Regions from separate parts of the Delftia sp. CH05 genome, predicted to be linked through region 1. Evidence: riboswitches for the same ligand, from Rfam matches in the RefSeq annotation. Region 1 holds a riboswitch; the other holds the start of a gene.
The links. Region 1 has a riboswitch for glycine ahead of gcvT (glycine cleavage system aminomethyltransferase GcvT). Riboswitches for the same ligand answer to the same signal wherever they lie in the genome.

Region 2: another riboswitch for glycine. It lies ahead of GRX31_RS25995 (D-amino acid dehydrogenase); the one in region 1 lies ahead of gcvT (glycine cleavage system aminomethyltransferase GcvT).

What each region holds. Positions count from the first base shown of each region.
Region 1 is NZ_WUMG01000008.1:151,325-154,686, forward strand. It holds gene GRX31_RS09675 (fatty acid--CoA ligase) at 1-1,261, opposite strand, end outside; glycine riboswitch at 1,431-1,540, shown strand; glycine riboswitch at 1,556-1,674, shown strand; gene gcvT (glycine cleavage system aminomethyltransferase GcvT) at 1,700-2,866, shown strand; gene gcvH (glycine cleavage system protein GcvH) at 3,000-3,362, shown strand, end outside.
Region 2 is NZ_WUMG01000051.1:5,153-8,514, reverse strand. It holds gene GRX31_RS26000 (FIST signal transduction protein) at 1-393, shown strand, start outside; gene GRX31_RS25995 (D-amino acid dehydrogenase) at 435-1,766, opposite strand; glycine riboswitch at 1,860-1,970, opposite strand; gene GRX31_RS25990 (hypothetical protein) at 2,360-2,578, shown strand; partial or broken gene GRX31_RS25985 (beta strand repeat-containing protein) at 2,621-3,362, shown strand, end outside.

The DNA of each region.
Region 1 (3,362 bases):
CGTCGTCGATGTGGCCCAGGTCGCCCGTGTGGTACCAGCCGTGCGCCAGGGCGCGGGTGTTGGCGTCGGGGCGGTTGAGGTAGCCGGCCATCATGCAGGGGCCGCGCACGAGGATTTCGCCCACCTCGCCGGGCAGGCAGGCCTCGGCCGGGTCGGTGGGGGCGTTGTCTTCGCGCAAGCGGGCCACGATGAGGTCATGGCCCATGGAGGGCAGCCCGGCCGAGCCCGCGTGCGAGAGTTGCTCGCGCGGCAGCAGGACGGACATGCAGGGGCCCATCTCGGTGGTGCCGTAGACCTGGACCAGGTCGCTGCCGACCTTGCGCGTCCATTCGCGGATCAGGTGCGGCGCCATGGAGGCGCCGCCGTACTCCACCAGCCTCAGCGCGGGCGCCTGCTCAGGCGAGGCGATGGGTTCGGCCAGCAGCATGGTGATCATGGTGGGCGCCGCGAAGAAGAAGCTCACGCGCTCTTCGCGGATCAGGCGCCAGGCCTCGGCCACGTCGAAGCGGCGCAGCAGCACCTGGGTGGCGCCGGCCTGCAGGCGCGGCAGAAAGCTGGTGTGCAGCTCGGCCGTGTGGTTGAGCGGCGCCATGGCCAGGCCCACGTCGTCGCGCGTGAACTGCATGGTCTGGTGCATGAGGGCGTTGTGCGCCAGCTTGCTGCGGTGCGTATGCAGCACGCCCTTGGGCCGGCCCGTGGTGCCGCTGGTGTACATGAGGATGCAGGGGTCGCTCTCGCGCACATGGGCCTGGGGCGGCGCGCTGCTGCGGCCCCTGGCCAGGGCGGACAGGCGCTGCGTGGCCCAGACCGGCAGCGGGTCGGCCGGGGCATCGTCGGCAAAGATCCAGTGCTCGATGCCCGTGCCAGTGCCGCCGCCTTCGGCCTTGAGCAGGGCCTGGGCGCGTGCGGCCACCTCGCCGCCCTCGTGCTCGAAGACCAGGGCACGCGCTGCGCCGTCCTTGAGGATGAAGGCCAGCTCCTGCGCCGCCAGGCGGTAGTTGATGGGGTTGAAGATGGCGCCCAGGCGCGCGGCCGCCAGCATGGTGAAGACAAAGGCCGGCGTGTTGTAGAGAAAGGCCGCGACCACGTCGCCATGGCCTATGCCCAGCTCGGCCAGGCCGTGGGCGTGGCGGTTGACTTCGGCATCGAGCTGGGCGTAGGTCCAGGCGCGGCGCTCGCCGCCCTCCCATGCGACCAGGGCTTCCTTGTTCGGCAGGTAACGTGCCGGCCAGGCCAATGTGTCTCCCAGCGTCTGCTGCATGTGCGCTTTTTCCTTCTCGCTCACGAGATTTCATATATCGATGCACCTCAATGTAGGAGATTTTTTAGACAGTTATGCAATTTGCAAATGCATCCATGCAGGCAAGCGCATGGAGTTGCAGTCGGCCCGCGGAAATCCCGAAGCCGCGCGGACGCTGGCCGCAGCTAGAATGCGCCGGTCAGGAGAGAGTGCCCGCCCGGCCGCAACGGTCGCAGGCAGCGGCACCGCCGAAGGCGCAGGGTTTCCCGAACGCTCAGGCAAAAGGACTGGCACCGCCTGCCGCCACGGCCGCAGGCGTTCCTAGCTGGAGAGAGATGCAGGGCACGGCGGTGTGCCCCATCCACCGAAGGAGCAAGCCCCACGCATGGAAGGTGCGGGTGAATCTCTCAGGTAAAGCGGACAGCAGGGCAGCACATCCCGGAGGACCGGGATGGCGTTATGCCTTGTTCCTTGCCTGAAAGAGAGCCCTCCTTGTCCGCTGCCTCCACCACCGATCTGCTCAGGACCCCGCTGTTCGACCTGCACCAGGAACTGGGCGCGCGCATGGTGCCGTTTGCCGGCTACTCCATGCCCGTGCAATACCCGCAGGGGCTGATGGCCGAGCATCTGCACACGCGCGAGGCGGCAGGCCTGTTCGATGTCTCGCACATGGGCCAGATCAGCCTGCGCGGCCCGGATGCCGGCGCGGCGCTGGAATCGCTGCTGCCCATGGACGTGCTGGGCCTGGGCGAACACCGCCAGCGTTACGGCCTGCTGCTCAATGAGGCGGGCGGCATTCTGGACGACCTGATGTTCGTGCGCCGCGAGGACGACCTGTTCCTGATCGTCAACGGCGCCTGCAAGCACGAAGACCTGGCGCACATCCAGGCCCGCATCGGCCAGCGCTGTGAAATCGAGCCCCAGTTCGACCGGGGCCTGCTGGCGCTGCAGGGCCCGCAGGCCGCAGCCGCCATGGAGCGCCTGCTGCCCGACACGGCCGGCCTGGTGTTCATGACAGGCGGCCACTTCGACTGGGAGGGGGCCGAGCTGTACATCACGCGCAGCGGCTATACCGGCGAGGACGGCTTCGAGATCTCCTTGCCCGCCAGCCACGCCGAGGCCTTTGCCCGTGCCCTGCTGGCCCAGCCCGAAGTCAGGCCCGTGGGCCTGGGCGCGCGCAATTCGCTGCGCCTGGAAGCCGGCCTGTGCCTGTACGGCAACGATCTGGACACGACCACCACCCCGGCCGAGGCCGCCCTGAACTGGGCCGTGCAGAAGGTCCGCCGCGCAGGTGGCGAGCGCGAAGGCGGCTTTCCCGGCGCGGCCACCGTGCTGGCCCAGCTGCAGTCGCCCGAGCTGCTCACGCGCAAGCGCGTGGGCCTGGTGGCCCTGGAGCGCGTGCCCGTGCGCGAAGGCACGGAGCTGCTGGATGCCGGCGGCCGCAAGGTCGGCCAGGTCACCAGCGGCCTGCTGTCGCCCACGCTGAACCAGCCCGTGGCCCTGGCGTACGTGGAGCCGGGCAGCGCCGCCGTCGGCACCACGCTGCAGGCCATGGTGCGCGGCAAGGCCGTGCCCATGCAGGTGCAGGCCACGCCCTTCGTGGCGCCCCGCTATCACCGCGGTTGAGGACAGCCTGCGCGCTTGCCGTGGATCGAGTTCGGCGGATTCGTTTTTCCTGCCATCGCATGCCGCTACAGTGCGCACTGACCTTTCTCAAACCGCCTTTCACAGGTTTTTTCAGTTTCTATCGGAGCAAGCCATGAGCATCCAGTATTCCAAGGACCACGAGTGGATCAACGCCGCCAACCCTGACGCGGCCATCGTCGGCATCACCCTCCACGCGCAGGACGCGCTGGGCGACGTGGTGTTCGTCGACCTGCCCGCCGTGGGCACCAGCTTCAACCAGGGCGATGTGGCCGGCGTGGTCGAGTCCGTCAAGGCCGCCGCCGATGTCTACATGCCCGTCAGCGGCGAGATCGTCGAAGTCAACGAGGCCCTGCGCGACGACCCCTCCCTGGCCAACAGCGACCCGCTGGGCGAAGGCTGGTTCTTCAAGGTCAAGCTCAGCGACGCAGGCCAGCTGGCCGCGCTGCTCGACGAAGCCGCCTACACGGCCTTTGCC
Region 2 (3,362 bases), on a different contig from region 1:
GAGGCCCAGGTGCTGACCCTGGTCGGACTGGACCCGCTGCGCCAGGGCGTGGCCCTGTCATCGGCCGTGGAGGCCGGGCATTCGGTGATCTTCTGCCGCCGCCAGGCCCAGGTCGCGCGCCAGGAACTGCTGCAACTGGGCGCTGCGCTGCGCGATGCGGCGGAGCCCGAGGAGGCGGCGCCCGAAGGCGAGGCACAGCCCCGCATCCGTGGCGCCATCTACATCAGTTGCCGGGGCCGCGGCGGCGGCCTGTTCGGCGGCCCCGATGCCGAACTGCGCACCCTGCGCCACGCACTGGGCGATGTGCCATTGATCGGCTTCGTCGCCGAAGCCGAGATCATGGACGCCCGCCTGCACCGCTTCGCCGGGGTGTTGACGGTGTTCACTGCCTAGGCGTCGTACACGCCGTACACACGGTACACACCGTCTGCACCTCAGACCGCGCGCGGGCGCACCGTGCCTGCGCTGCGATCCGGGTCCATGGCTGCGGCTCCCAGAAAATCGAAATCCACCGCTGGCTGCCTGCCGCTGACCAGGTCGGCCAGCGCCATGCCGGAGCCGCAGGCATGGGTCCAGCCCAGCGTGCCGTGGCCGGTGTTCAGGAACAGGTTGGCGATGGGCGAGCGTCCGATCAGCGGCACATTGCTGGGCGTGGCGGGGCGCAGGCCGCTCCAGAACTGGGCGCGGCCGGTATCGCCGGCGCCGGGGAACAGCTGCTGCACGCGCCGCACGATGGCCTCGCAGCGCACGGGGTCCAGGTTGCGGTCGTAGCCGTTGAACTCGGCCGTGCCCGCAATGCGCAGGCGGTCGCCTTGCGCGCCCGTGTAGCGCGAGAACACCAGCTTGAACTCGTCGTCCGTGAGGCTGACCTGATAGGCCTTGGCGGGGTCCAGCACCGGCAGGGTCACGGAGTAGCCCTTGGCCGGATAGATGGGCAGGCGCAACCCCAGCGGCTGGGCCAGCAGCGGGCTGAACGAGCCCATGGCCAGCACATAGGCGTCGCCCTGGATGCGTTCGTAGCGGCCATCGGCATTGGTCACCTCCACATGGTCGATATGGCGGCTGGCGCCCGCGCCCGTGGTGCGCAGCGCCGTCACGTGGTGGCTCTGGCGGAACTGCACGCCCGTGGCGGCGGCGATGCGCGCCAGCTCGCGTGTGAAGAGGTTGGCGTCGCCTGATTCATCCTCGACCGTATAGGTGGCGCCCGCTATCTGCCCGCGCACATGGGCCAGGGCCGGCTCCAGGCGCACGGCTTCGTCGGCATCGATCAGGCGGCGGTCGCAGCCCAGGGCCTGCATCTGCTCGGTGGGCTTGAGCGCGCCCTCGAACTCGCGGGCGTTCGTGTAGAAGTGCAGGATGCCCTGCGTGCGCTGCTCGTACTGGATGCCGGTGTCCGACCGCAGCTGCTGCAGGGCCTCGCGGCTGTAGGTGCCCAGGCGAACGATCTGCCGGATGTTGTGGCGCGTGCGCGCGGGCGTGCAGTTGCGCAGGAAGGACAGGCCCCAGAGCCACTGGCGCATGTCGGCGCGCAGGCGGAAGAGCAGGGGGGCGTCCTGCCGGCCCAGCCAGCCCAGCAGCTTCAGCGGTGCGCCGGGGTTGGCCCAGGGCTCGGCATGGCTGACCGAGATCTGCCCGCCGTTGGCGAAACTGGTTTCGGCGCCGGGCGCTGCCTGGCGGTCGATGACGGTCACTTCATGACCGAGGGATTGCAGATAGTAGGCCGACGTGGTGCCGATCAGGCCGGCTCCGAGAACGATGACGCGCATGACGATGCCCTTTCAAAGGCATGTGCCGGGTCACGCGAAAGCTGGCCGCTATGGTCTGGATAGCAGGCAGCCGGCGTCCGTCGTGACGCAGCTGCCGCTCCCCCTGTCCTTGGTACCTGAGAGATTCACCGCCGTCCATGGGAACGGGGCTTGCTCCTTCGGTGCGCCGCACATTGCGTGCGGCGGCTCTCCAGACGGCATGTTGTGTTTGCAGTACGGAACCTGAGCGTGTATGGGAGTTTGCGCCTTCGGTGAGGCTCGGCACCGTGGCGCCCGCCTGCTCTCCTGCAGGGGCGATTCTATGTGGCTTGCGCAGCCAGCTCCAGTCGTATTGGGGATACCACCAGTTACCTGTATGTGGTGTGGCTGATTCAGGGTATTCCCTAGATCGCTCAAGTGCCTCCCTCGTAGCGCTGGTACGAGTCTCTGGTTTCATGTAAAAAAAACTATTGAAATAGAAAAAAACATGATTTAGTCTATCGATATGTGCAGTGGTTTGTCAGTGCATGTTCTGGTCGATTGGACCTGCATGGGTTAACCATGGGTTGTATATATGTCTGATAGGCGACTTACCGTTGCACAGGTGCGGGTCCATGGAAACTGGTCCGTCACTGAAAAAATACAAGCACGGTGAATATGGTTTGTCGAGGGAGGAATGTTTTGCGTCGCAAACCCGACTGAAGGTGTGTCCGCTCAACGGGCAGTGGAGCAGCGCGCAAGCGTTGATGGAAATCCGCCTTTTTTTGATTGACGCGCAGGATCTGCGCGAAACATTTTGCTTCCAACCTCATCGGCTGCAAGGTGAGTTGTGAGCTCGTGATTCAAATAGAACTATTCGAGGTACGGCGATGCAAATGCGCTGGGTACAACTGATGGCCATTGCCATTGGGAAAATCATTTTCCTGTCATATCTCCTTGAGAAAACGGGGAATATCATGCATGCTCTCAATCGCCTGCCTGGTTCGGCATTTTTTCGCAAGTGGCGTGCAGCGAAGTGCCTTTTCTCTTTGCTGCTGCTTTCATGCGCGGGTATCTCATCCACGGCACTGGCAGCGACCATCGTCTTCACGGTCACCGACAACAGCGATGCTCCCAATGCCAATGCAACGACACCAACCACCTGTGTCAGCACGCTGGGGGGCACCTTTGCTGGCGCATGTACGCTGCGAGCGGCCATTCAGGCAGCCAACTACACGCTGCAAACGCTGGATCCGAGTGCCGATGTTTCCATCGTCTTTGCGCCGACACTGACCACGTCGGTACGGACCATACAGAGCGGGACATCCAAGGATGCGGCGGGAAACCTCCATCCGTATGTCGACAATCAGACGGTTTACGTGCGCTGTGCCAATACATTCATCAGCGGAGCCCAGTCCGGCGCCGTGACGGGAGCCACCAATGCCTGTGGTCAAACCCAGATGATCAGCGGCGGCGATACGGGCACCACCACTGGTGCCGGTGGTGCCTGGTACTGGCTCAAAGGCACCGTGCCAGCCGGCACGGGCTCGTTGACCATCGATTTCGGGGGAGTCATACAAGTCCAGAACTGGGCGGACTCCCCCTGGGAAACTTTTTATCTTGGTGGGAAGAACATCA